One region of the Lysinibacillus sp. FSL R5-0849 genome, then DNA from elsewhere that is predicted to be linked to it. Evidence: riboswitches for the same ligand, from Rfam matches in the RefSeq annotation. Region 1 holds a riboswitch; the other holds the start of a gene.

Region 1 (6,187 bases):
TACCAAACTGATTCTGATAAGGACCAGTCCATTAAATAAAAGATAGGGTTAATGAGTATGCCAACTACAGCAGATACAATAAATCCATCCAATAAAAATGCCCACAATCTGATCCAAAAGCCTGCCGTTTTTAATGTGTAGTTTTTTTGACTTGTTGAATCTTCCGTGCCATTGTTAAAAAAGCCATTTTCCATTGAGGGTGAACCTTGCATAACAACTTCATTGTTTGTCATTGAACTCCCTCCTTAATATTCACCGTATAAATACATCATTTTCGGTGCATTGTAATCCGTCATAATTTTCATTAGCATTTTTTCCTCTGCAGAAGGACCGAACATAGAGCCAATTTTCATTCCAACATAAGATTGCCATCCGCCCATATCATAGGCATATTCAAATAATGCAGCATCTTCTAGTCCAAAATCTGCGCGTAAGGCTGCAATGGCAGCTTCTTCGTCGCCAATTTCATCAACTAAACCGGCTTCAAGTGCTTTTGTACCGCCAAGGATACGTCCATCCGCCACTTTCTTCACATCAGCTTCTGACATATTACGTCCTTGTTCAACGATATCTACAAATTCTTCGTATGTTTCATTAATCATATCCTGCATCATCGCTCGTTCCTCTGGTGTCACATCACGCATTGGACTTAGCATATCCTTATGCTCGCCAGATTTAAACGTTTCGAATTTGACACCTACTTTTTCAGCCAATGCTTGATAATTAATAGATTGCATGATTACACCAATCGAGCCTGTAATTGTATCCCGATGGGCAAATATTTTATCTGCTGGAGCTGAAATATAATAGCCACCAGATGCTGCCATCGAATCCATCGATACATAAATTGGAATTTGTCGTTCTTCTTTAATTTTTAATAGCTTTTTATAAATTTCAGCAGATTCTTTTACCCCTCCACCCGGAGAGTTAACACTTAAAACAATTCCTTGAATCGTATCATCGTACAAAATATTATCCAATTGATCTAAGAAAAATTGATGATCATATGCAACAGGTTGCCATAGTGAACTTGATCCAATATCTTGGATTGTTCCATCTACCTTTAAATAGGCAATCCTTTTATCATAATTATCTCCTTCAATTACATTTTCATATACATCTAGGTTATTTCCTGCCATTAAACTGTCAAAATTACCTAGGAAATCTGCTTTAAATAGTGCAAAAATGGTATTAATCCCTAATGAAAACAGTAAAAGAACACCAGCCACTATTAATGCAACCCACCTTTTAACATTCATGTCTTTCCGCCTCCTTAACTCGTAATACGTATGACTTGCTCATTTGTTTCATTTTTTTGCAATAATATGCAAAAAGTTTTATTCTATTTATTTCCTCATAATACCTTACCTAAAAATAAAAAAAAAATCAAAGTTCATTTCTTTGCATGAACTTTGATTTTCGACATTATTTCCTAGGAAATGATTATTGTACAAGATGTTTTAATTCTTGTTGTCTTAATTCAACACGTCTAATTTTACCAGATGCAGTTTTGGGTAACTCAGTAACAAATTCAATAGCACGTGGGTATTTATAAGGTGCCGTTAATGATTTGACATGATTTTGAAGGCATTGAATAAGCTCTTGATTACCATTAGCACCATTATGAAGGATAATGAATGCTTTAACGATGTTCCCGCGAACTTTATCGGGACTTGCAATGACAGCAACCTCTTTCACAGTCGGATGCTTCATCAGCGCATCCTCTACTTCAAAAGGTCCAATTGTGTAACCTGAGGAAATAATAACATCATCTCCGCGGCCTTCAAACCAAAAATAGCCGTCCGCATCTTTATAAGCTCGATCCCCTGTTATATACCAATCACCACGGAATTGTAAATTAGTACGTTCAGGATCATTTAAATATTTTTTAAAAAGTGCAGGTGTTTCTCGATGAACAGCAATATCACCTACTTCTCCTATAGCAACTGGCTCGCCAAAATCGTCTATAATGTCAACCGTATTGCCTGGCGTAGGTTTACCCATCGAACCAACTCTTGCGTCCATACCAACCATAGTCCCTACAAGAAGTGTATTCTCAGTCTGACCATAACCATCTCGCACTTGTAGATGGAAAGTGTCTGAGAATTTTTTAATGACATCACTGTTCAATGGCTCACCTGCTGAAACAGCTTGTCGAATTGAACTGATGTCATACTCCTGTAAATTTTCAAGTGCTGCCATAAAACGATATTCTGTCGGTGTGCAACATAAGACATTCATCTTAAATTTTTCAAGCAATGCTAAATATGTTGCTGCATCAAACTTTCCTTTATAAACAAATGCAGTGGCACCGCTGCCTAAAATCGCGAGAAACGGACTCCAAATCCATTTTTGCCATCCTGGTGCTGAAGTTGCCCATACAATATCATTTTCTTGTACTCCTAGCCAGTGTGGGGCTGTTGTCCGTAAATGTGCATAGCCCCAGCTATGAGTATGCACAGCAGCTTTCGGGTTACCTGTTGTGCCACTTGTGTAAGCTAAAAAGGCATGGTCTGTACTTTTTGTTGGTGTAGAACTTATGTAAGTTGTTGGTTGCTTTCGCATTTTGTCTACTAACGGCTGCCATGGTTCATGTGCATTACCGATAACAAATTGCTGTATATTTTGTAAATTCCCTACTTGATCAAATTGCTCAATATAAGGCTCAAAGGCTACAACAGCTTTAGCATCAGCATGATGAATACGATACTCAATATCTTTTGTTCTTAGCATTTCAGAGCTTGGAATGATTATTAAACCCGCTTTTAATGCAGCAATATAGACAATGTATGCTTCTACTGAGCGTGGTACCATCACTAAAATGACATCACCTTTAGTTAATCCACTTTTTGTAAAGACATGTGCCGCCTGATTCGCTCTTTCAAGTAAATGTGCGTAGGTGATAAATTGTACATCAGAATGCTCATGATAAATAATCAATGCATTTTTAGTTGAATCCTTTGCATATTTTTCAAATTCATCTGTTATGTTATACCATTCTGGTGCTACTAATTCTTGTCTATTCATGGCAAATGCCCCCTTTTGTTAAGACACATTATACTCCTTTTCTAGTATTTTCAATGGTTTACACTTGATTTAAGTAAAGTCATGACAACTATCATGCTTAGCTATATGGCATCAGTCACGTTTTGTCGATAGGAAAACTTGCTATTGAATACATATGAAAAGTATGGTACATTTTGGTCAACTATAAGCAAGATTGCAGGGGGACTCATAAAGAGTTGAGAAGGTAAAACCTGACCCTTTGAACCTGTTAGTTAATACTGACGTAGGGAGCAATGAACATCGTTTTTTCAGATGAAAGGCTCTTTTTCGTGCATTTTTACGTAAAAAGGGCCTTTTTTGCATGCTTACGTCCACCAATAAAGGAGGACTAAAATGATTTTTCAAACAATTCGTCAACAACAACCGCTTATTCACTGTATAACTAATTATGTCGTGGCTAATTTCCAAGCCAATGGTCTATTGGCATTAGGTGCCTCTCCTGTCATGGCTGATGATAGCCATGAGGTGGAGGAAATGGTCGCCATTGCAGACGCTCTTTTAATCAATATTGGTACACTAAATGACCGAACAAAAGAATCAATGCTGTTAGCAGGAAAAAAAGCAAATACCCTTGCCATTCCTGTTATATTAGATCCGGTTGGCGCAGGTGCCACAGTTTATCGCAAGGAAACCGTACACCTATTACTTTCAGCTATACAATTTGCAGTCATACGCTGTAACAAGGGTGAGCTTGCGGCATTAGCCAATGTAGAATGGCAACAAAAAGGTGTTGATAGTGGTGAGGGATTTATTGCCATAGAGACTGAGGCTACACTATTGGCTCAACGCTACAACTGTATAGTCATTGTTACAGGCAAACATGATTTTATGACAGACGGTGTGCAGAGCCAATGGATTACAGGTGGAAATTCACAAATGACTGAAGTAACGGGTACAGGCTGTTTACTTAGCGCTATATGTGGAGCAGCCTTCTCTTCAGGAGATGATCCGTATAGCCAATTAGCGGAAACACTGACATACTATAAAAAAGCAGCTGAGTTAGCATCCGCATTTACAGAGGATATCGGGGATATTCAAATTGCTTTGCTTAATGCCTTACATCGTCTTTCAAAGGAGGGTGAGGCATCATGCATATTGTAACGACAATTGCAGGCTCGGATAGTGGCGGTGGCGCTGGCATTCAGGCTGATTTAAAAACATTTCAGGAATTAGGGGTTTTTGGCACCTCCGTTATTACAGCATTAACTGCTCAAAACACAATTGGTGTAACAGGGGTTTTCCCAATTGACGTTGACTTTGTTGAAAAACAATTTCATGCATTACTTGAAGATTTTTCGATTGCTGCGATTAAAACAGGGATGCTTTATTCCTCGGAAATTATTCAAGGTATTGCACACATTATTGACGATTTAAAAATCCCACTAATTGTTGATCCCGTTATGATTGCAAAAGGTGGAGAAAGCTTACTGCAGCAAGAGGCTATCGAGGCCATGCGCATGTCTTTACTTCCTCTTGCTACAATTGTGACACCAAATATACCAGAAGCAGAGGCACTTACGGGAAGAAAAATAAATCATTTCTCGGATATGGAGGAAATTGCTCAATGCTTTTTCCAACTAGGTGTTCAATGTGTCATCATTAAAGGTGGGCATCTACCCAATTCGTTATATGCAATTGATTATGTATTTATAAAAAATGACAAATCATTTTCCATGCAGTCTCCTCGTATTTCGACGGAAAACACACATGGTACAGGTTGTACATTTTCAGCAGCTATCACGGCTTTCCTTGGTCAAGGTTTGTCCATTGAAAAAGCTATTATCGAAGCTAAAAAATTTATACAATTAGCCATTATGCACGATTTAGACATTGGTAATGGTCATGGGCCCACAAATCATTTTGCTTATCAGTTGCATAAAGGTGCCTGCGAGGTGAAATTACTTGAAACGTGAAGATTTACAGCTTTATTTTATTATGGGTACAAGCAATGTTTCCCAACAGGAACCTTTAGCTGTACTCGAACAAGGGCTGCGGGCTGGCATTACTATGTTTCAATTACGTGAAAAGGGTCCTAATGCATTAACAGGATTAGCTTATGAGCAATTTGCCCGCCAATGCCAAAAACGATGTCAACATTACCGTGTGCCGTTTATCATTAACGATGATGTGGATCTAGCAGTTCGACTTGGTGCAGATGGTGTTCATATTGGCCAAGATGATGAACAGATTGCCATTGCACGTAAAAAAATGGCAAACCGGCTCCTTGGCGTTTCTGTACATTCACAGGAAGAGCTACAAACGGCTATTGACCATCATGCGGACTATGTAGGAATTGGACCTATTTTTGCCACAACATCTAAAAGTGATGCACAACCACCATGTGGCACAATTTTTTTACAGCAAGCTTCCAAATTGCAGCCTAACTTTCCCATTGTAGCCATAGGTGGAATAAATTGGACAAACGCTAATGTTGTTTTGCAAGCTGGTGCTGACGGAGTTGCTGTTATTTCTGCTATCTGTGACAGTAAGGATATTGAACAAACAGTATCCATGTTTAAGTCTTTATCTCGCATAAAAAAATGATTGATAAACAAACTAAAACCAGTGCCTTTTACGGTCACTGGTTTTGAGTTTATAAATGCTTAGTTAGCATTTATTAGTTGTTGTTGTTTGGCATACCTTTTAATTGAGATTCTGCCATTTGTACAAGACGTTTAGTGATTTCACCACCAACGGAACCGTTAGCACGAGCTGAAGCGTCAGCCCCTAATTGAACACCAAATTCTTGTGCAATTTCGTATTTCATTTGATCAAGTGCTTGTTGTACACCAGGTACTGCAAGCTGGTTTGAACTGCGGTTGTTGTTTGAAGCCATGTTTCTCACCTCCTTGTGAATATAGAATGTGCGTTATTAGATTTTTAATACAAAAAAAATAAAGGTAAAATGTACCTCTATTGGCATTCGGCGAACTATACAAAAAAGCCGTCTCAAATAAGCTATTTGAGACGGCTTTTGAAATTTTGATTTATAAAAGATCAGCAAACTTATCTTGCTTTTGCTCTTCTTCTTTCTTAGGGAAAATATAGACCTCACGATTTTTGACCGCGCGTGCTATCAGTTCATCAAAATCAGAAAAGCTTTCGTAATGCTCAACCTTTT
Region 2 (6,187 bases), 1.0 Mb from region 1:
GAACTGTTGGCAAGGATGTAGAGAAAAATCGCCAATCCAATTCCTTCAGTACACATGAACGCACCACCAAAACAAAGACAGAGAAATTGAAGCATGATTTTACTAAACATAAAAAGCAGTATACGGATAATTAGTTTGTATCCTATACTGCTTTTATTATTGTAGAAAACACAAGTGTCATTTACAAAATTAGTTTAAAGTCGATAAAAGTTTGTCGTATTTTGAGTGATAATTTGAGCCGCTTCTTGTATAGACAATCCCTTGATGGCTGCAATCACCTCAATCGTCGAATGCATCATCCACGGAGACGTAGGTTTATTTGTAAATGGACCTTCAAACGGCCATGGACCATCTGTTTCAACCATCATTAATTCAATCGGGTAGATTTGAATTAACTGTTGAATTTCCTCTTCATACAATGCATCAGGCGTAACGGAGATAAAATAACCTTGCTGAATCATGCGTTTCACAACTGCCTCGTCCCCTTTAAACCAATGGAAATGTGCCTGACGAAGCTGATGCTTTTCTAGTAATTCGCACACAACGGTAGCATCCTCATACACAGCATGCAATACAATCGGTTTGTCCAACTCTTTCGCCAATACGATAAATCGTTCCAATAAAGCCTCATACGGACGAACATCCAAAGCTTGTTCTTGCCTTAAATAATAGGGTAAACCGACCTCGCCGACTGCTATCATCTCATCACTATGCGAGCGAATCCAATCAAATAAAGCCTTCTCTTCTATTTCACTCGGTAAAGGTTGCTCGGGATGGAAACCAAAAGCTGCCTTCACTTTGGGATAGACCTTCGCTAAATTCAACGTCTTTTGACAGGAGGACAGCTGCATACTTACCGCAATTAATGCCTCTACTTCTTCCAATAAAGAAGGTATTTCCACGTCCTTATACTGATCTAAATGAATATGGGCATCAATCAACATGCAAATCACCCTTTTCTTCCTGTAAATACATGAATAATTGTTGCTTCAAGGCTGTGAATGTGGCCGAATGACGAATTTCTTCTTTGCGAGGACGCTCAAACGGGACAATGATTTCTTTTTTCACCGTTGCAGGTCGTTTCGATAAAACAAGTATACGATCCGCTAAAAAGAGTGCCTCCTCAATACTATGTGTGACAAATAAGATGGATTTTCGATGTTCTTCCCAAATGGACAGTAGCCATGCCTGCATTTCCAGTCTTGTAAATTCATCGAGCGCAGAAAATGGTTCATCTAGACATAAAATAGGTTTATCACTGACAATGGCACGGATGAAGGATACACGTTGTTGCATCCCTCCAGATAGCTGGTTTGGATAAGCATGGCTAAAGGAAGCAAGTCCTACCTTTTCTAGCCACCCCTTTGCACGTTCAACATTAGGCTTTTGCTGCAGTTCCTCAACTATAGTTACATTCTCTAAAATAGTACGCCAAGGCAGTAGACAAGGCTGCTGTGGCATATAGCCAATTGTTCCTCTTTTTTGCAGGATATCCTCTCCATTTAATAAAATCACCCCTTGATCAACCGAAGAGACCCCACCAATTAATTGAAAAAGGGTACTTTTACCACTGCCGGATGGACCTACAATGGCCACAAACTCACCATTCTTGACATCAAAGGAAATATTATCAAGAACATGTAGACTGTTAAAGGACTTAGCGATGTTTTGAATGCTGAGCATGATAACTTCTCCCCTTTACCATTAATTTTTCAAGCAAACGAATACTACTAAATAACAATAAGCTTAACAAGACAATCGCAAAAATTGCGACAAACACTCGATCTGTACGGAAGGAGGATTGTGCTAAGGTCATGTATACACCAATTCCCTTTTTCGCACCAAGCCACTCCGCAATGACTGCCCCCATTACGCTATAAGTTGTAGCAATTTTTACACCTGAGAAAATAGCTGGGTAGGCATGTGGCCATTCTAGTTTCCAAAACGTTTGGGCCTTCGTTGCACCAATCATTTCAAAGTAATGCTTTAACTCGGGTGCTGTTTGACGAAAACCGTCCATTGTCGCTATGACAATAGGGAAAAAGCACACTAGACAAATAATGATGAGCTTTGGTAATAAGCCAAAGCCAAACCAAATAATAAGCAGCGGTGCTAACACAAGAATAGGTATGTTTTGCGACATAATGAGAATCGGGTAAAATAACGACCGAATGAAAGTAAAACGATGCAAAACAATTGCCACTGTTAGACCACAGCCAACTCCAATAGCAAGTCCTAGTAAAGCTAATTGCACAGTAGCCAGAGCATGTGGCAGGAACGTCTGATACGATTGAATGCCTTCTACTACAATTATGCTCGGTGCTGGAAGGAGCCATGGAGGAACATCAGCGATATGCACAACAAGCTCCCATATGAATAAGAGGAAGGCGATAAAAATTATCGTCCTTCCCTTTTGTAATGCCCGTTTCATGACTGATATTTCTCCGTTAATGTAGCCATTGTAATTCCATTTGGTTGATATAAAATTTTTACTTGTGTAATGACATTAATGGCTCCTAGCTCGACCATCTTAATATTCATTTTTTCAATGATTTGAAGGAGAGTTGTAAGCTCACCCTCCATCGTTGTTTCAAGTGGATGAACCTCATATTTCACACCAGATGCATTAATAACTGCAATGGCCGCATCTACATAAGGAATGACATCCTCATACTTCTCTGTCTTCGGAATAATTTGGACACTGATTAATGAATTTGCCATGTTATTTGGCCTCCTTTTTCGGTAAGAACTCATTCGTAAACGCTTGTTTAGCATCAAATTCGCCCTCTAATACTTTGTTGCTCGACATCCATTTAGCATAGTTTTCCCATACAGAAAGCTTTTGCTCACCCCATTGTTTAGCGTCATCCTGATACTTATCAGCCAACCACTCTTGGCTTTTATGCACTAATTCCTTATCTAAGTCTGGGGCTTCTTCTAGTAAAATATCGGCAGCTTCATTCGGATGCTCGATTGCATATTCATAGCCCTTCGATGCAGCCGCAACAAAAGCTTTGACGATGTCTGGATTGTTTTGAAGCATTTTTTCATTAGTTGCTAAAACAGGTGTATAGTAATCTAACTGATCACTGTAGTCCGTTAAATACAGCATATTAATCTTTTCCCCACGAAGCTCTGCCTCAATTCCTGTCCAAGCATAATAAATCCAAGCAAAGTCGATGTCTTTTTTCATCATTGTGAAGAAATCTAAATCTCCTGCATTGACAATATCTAATTTATTAATATCAGCGTTTTCTTTTTGCATTAATGATTGTAATACTGCTTGTTCGAGTGGCGCCCCCCAGCCACCATACGTTTTTCCTTCAAAGTCCTTTGGAGATGTAATACCCTTTGATTCTACAGAAGCAAATCCAGATGTATTATGCTGGATGATGGCTGCTATTGAGACAAGTGGCACATCCTGAACACGAGCCTGTGTAATGCCCTCCTGATAGCTCACGCCAAATTCTGCCTTACCGGAAGCTACGAGCTGATCGGCTCCTGCCTCTCCTGGCATAATAATATCAACATCTAAGCCCTGTTCTTCAAAATAACCAAGCTTTTTCGCAACATACAATCCTGTATGATTCGTATTCGGTGTCCAATCGAGAACCACTGACACCTTTTTCTTTGTATCAGCAGCTTGCTTGTCCTCCTTGTCGCTACAGCCTACTAACGTCATTAGTGCCGCTATTAAAATAAATAACCATTTTTTCATGCTAGGTCCTCCCAGTTTGTAATATGAAAGCGTTCAAGAATGAATGTTGTCACCAGAAGAAAGCGTAATATACGGTTGGTAAGATATTGATTGAAAAACAAAAAAACGCCTAGGATTCCTCCCAGACGTATTGCAATCAATCTCCAAAACTTTTGCTTTTTTGAATAGATGTTCCCTACGCTGGTACGAGCCAAATCAGGTTCAAAGGGTCAGTGTCTATCGGACACAATCTCAGCTAGCCATAACTAGCCCCCCTACATTCTTTCGCTATGAACTTTTCGATGATTATTATACCCATAGTTGATCTAAAATGACAAGATGCTATTTTTGGATAGTTGTTCCACTCCAACAAATAGCCCAGCTCTACAATATAGAGACTGGGCATGATTTTAGCTTGGTTTTTGTTCTTTTTTGGCCGTTAAGACATGGGAAATGGCTCCATCTGTTGCAATATCCACTTTAAATGAACCATTAGAATGACGATCAGCACGTGTCAATGCTTGAACATCAATAAACTCTTGGACGCCTTTTTCAGTTTCAATCACAACCTGCTCATCGTTTGTCGCTTGAATCACAGCGACAATTCGGTGAGGATTTGCTTTTAATTCTGTCAGGACTTTAAGACCACGTTTGGCACGACCTGCTACTTCTACCTCTGCGACATTCATTTTCTTGACAGCCCCTCGTTGCGTCACAATAACGACATATTGTGTTTCATCTGGCTGTAGAACATTGACCCCTACTAAAGCTTCTCCATCTTTTAACGTAATCCCTTTAACGCCGCCTGTTTTCACACCAGTAACTGGTAATTCCTCAATAGGGAATCGAATAGCATACGCCGTATCAGTTGTTAAGAGCAATTCCACATCATCCGTCATAAACGATGCATAAATCATTGCATCGCCCGCTTTAACATTCATTGTTTTAATCGGCTTCGAGTAACGCGTCACTGCATAATCTGCGAGCGGTGAACGTTTAATTTGTCCATCTTTCGTAGCAGTTAAAATATACGTATTTGGTTGTTCAAATGTTTCAAAGCCATAGACTGCAATAATTGATTCATCTTCACTTGTTGGCACAATACTAGAAATATGCTGACCAAGGTCCTTCCAACGAATATCAGGTAATTCGTGAACTGGCTGATAAATATAATTCCCTCTATTTGTAAATAACAATAGATGATGCTGCGTATTTAAGTTTGCTTCATACAATAAGTAATCGGAATCCTTCATCGCAAAATCTTGACCATTGGAAGCGGCATGGGATCGTGTAGAAGTACGTTTAATATAGCCATCTTTCGTGACAGTCACCACAACCTCTTCGCTTGGAACAAGGACATCTAATGTAATTTTAATTTCTTCTATTTCTTGTTCAATTCTCGAGCGACGCGGCTCTGTGAAGCGTTTTTTAATATCTAGTAATTCCTGTTTAATGACACGTACAAGCTTGGCCTCGCTTTGTAAAATTCCTTCTAGCTTGGCAATCAATTTATTTAAATCATCCTGTTCTTGGCGGAGCTCTGTAATATCGGTATTCGTTAAACGATATAATTGCAGGCTCACAATCGCCTCTGCTTGTACCTCGGTAAAATCGAACTTTGCTTGTAAATTGAGCTTGGCATCCTTCTTATCATTTGAAGAACGAATTGTCGCAATGACTTCATCTAAAATAGACAATGCTTTAATTAAGCCATCTACGATATGGGAACGATCCTTTGCCTTTTGTAAATCATATATAGAACGATTTGTGACCACTTCTTTTTGGTGAGTAATATAGGCGTCCAATAATAATGGCAATGTCATCATCGTTGGGCGACGATTATGAATCGCAATCATATTAAAATTGTAAGCTACTTGTAAATCTGTTGTTTTAAATAAGTACTGTAAAATCCCTTGTCCAGGAACATCCTTTTTCAGCTCGATTACGACACGTAACCCTGTACGGTCAGATTCATCACGAATTTCAGCAATCCCTTCAAGGCGTTTATCTACACGCTGCTCATCAATTTTTTTTACAAGATTCGCTTTATTCACGTCGTATGGTAATTCGGTAACAACGATTTGCTCTTTGCCACCCTTAATAGGTTCCACCACAGCCTGCGCACGGACAATAATTTTACCACGCCCTGTTTCATATGCCTTTTTAATGCCGTCCACACCTTGAATAATACCGCCTGTTGGGAAATCTGGACCTTTGAGTACCGTCATCAATTCATCCACTGTTGCAGTAGGCTTGTCTAAGCGCATCAATACAGCATCTAGCACTTCATCTAGTGCATGAGGTGGAATATCAGTTGCATAACCCGCAGATATCCCTGTAGAGCCGTTTACTAGTAAATTAGGGAAACGTGCTGGTAAAACAGTTGGCTCCATATCCTGATCATCGAAGTTTGGTACGAATTCAACCGTTTTCTTCCCGATATCTCGTAACATTTCACCCGCAATCGCAGATAGTCTTGCCTCAGTATAA

Evidence for each region. Region 1 has a riboswitch for thiamine pyrophosphate ahead of thiM (hydroxyethylthiazole kinase). Riboswitches for the same ligand answer to the same signal wherever they lie in the genome.
Region 2: linked by a shared signal. The riboswitch ahead of MKY80_RS12060 (ABC transporter substrate-binding protein) and the one ahead of thiM (hydroxyethylthiazole kinase) in region 1 are both predicted to bind thiamine pyrophosphate.

The regions. Positions count from the first base shown of each region.
Region 1 is NZ_CP152004.1:3,494,239-3,500,425, forward strand. It holds gene MKY80_RS17170 (RDD family protein) at 1-233, opposite strand, end outside; gene sppA (signal peptide peptidase SppA) at 246-1,259, opposite strand; gene MKY80_RS17180 (acyl--CoA ligase) at 1,444-3,027, opposite strand; TPP riboswitch at 3,215-3,313, shown strand; gene thiM (hydroxyethylthiazole kinase) at 3,400-4,167, shown strand; gene thiD (bifunctional hydroxymethylpyrimidine kinase/phosphomethylpyrimidine kinase) at 4,155-4,979, shown strand; gene thiE (thiamine phosphate synthase) at 4,969-5,610, shown strand; gene MKY80_RS17200 (alpha/beta-type small acid-soluble spore protein) at 5,684-5,902, opposite strand; gene thiI (tRNA uracil 4-sulfurtransferase ThiI) at 6,054-6,187, opposite strand, start outside.
Region 2 is NZ_CP152004.1:2,470,309-2,476,495, forward strand. It holds gene MKY80_RS12035 (hypothetical protein) at 1-134, shown strand, start outside; gene MKY80_RS12040 (TatD family hydrolase) at 195-944, opposite strand; gene MKY80_RS12045 (ABC transporter ATP-binding protein) at 934-1,683, opposite strand; gene MKY80_RS12050 (ABC transporter permease) at 1,658-2,431, opposite strand; gene MKY80_RS12055 (thiamine-binding protein) at 2,428-2,721, opposite strand; gene MKY80_RS12060 (ABC transporter substrate-binding protein) at 2,723-3,718, opposite strand; TPP riboswitch at 3,874-3,984, opposite strand; gene parC (DNA topoisomerase IV subunit A) at 4,108-6,187, opposite strand, start outside.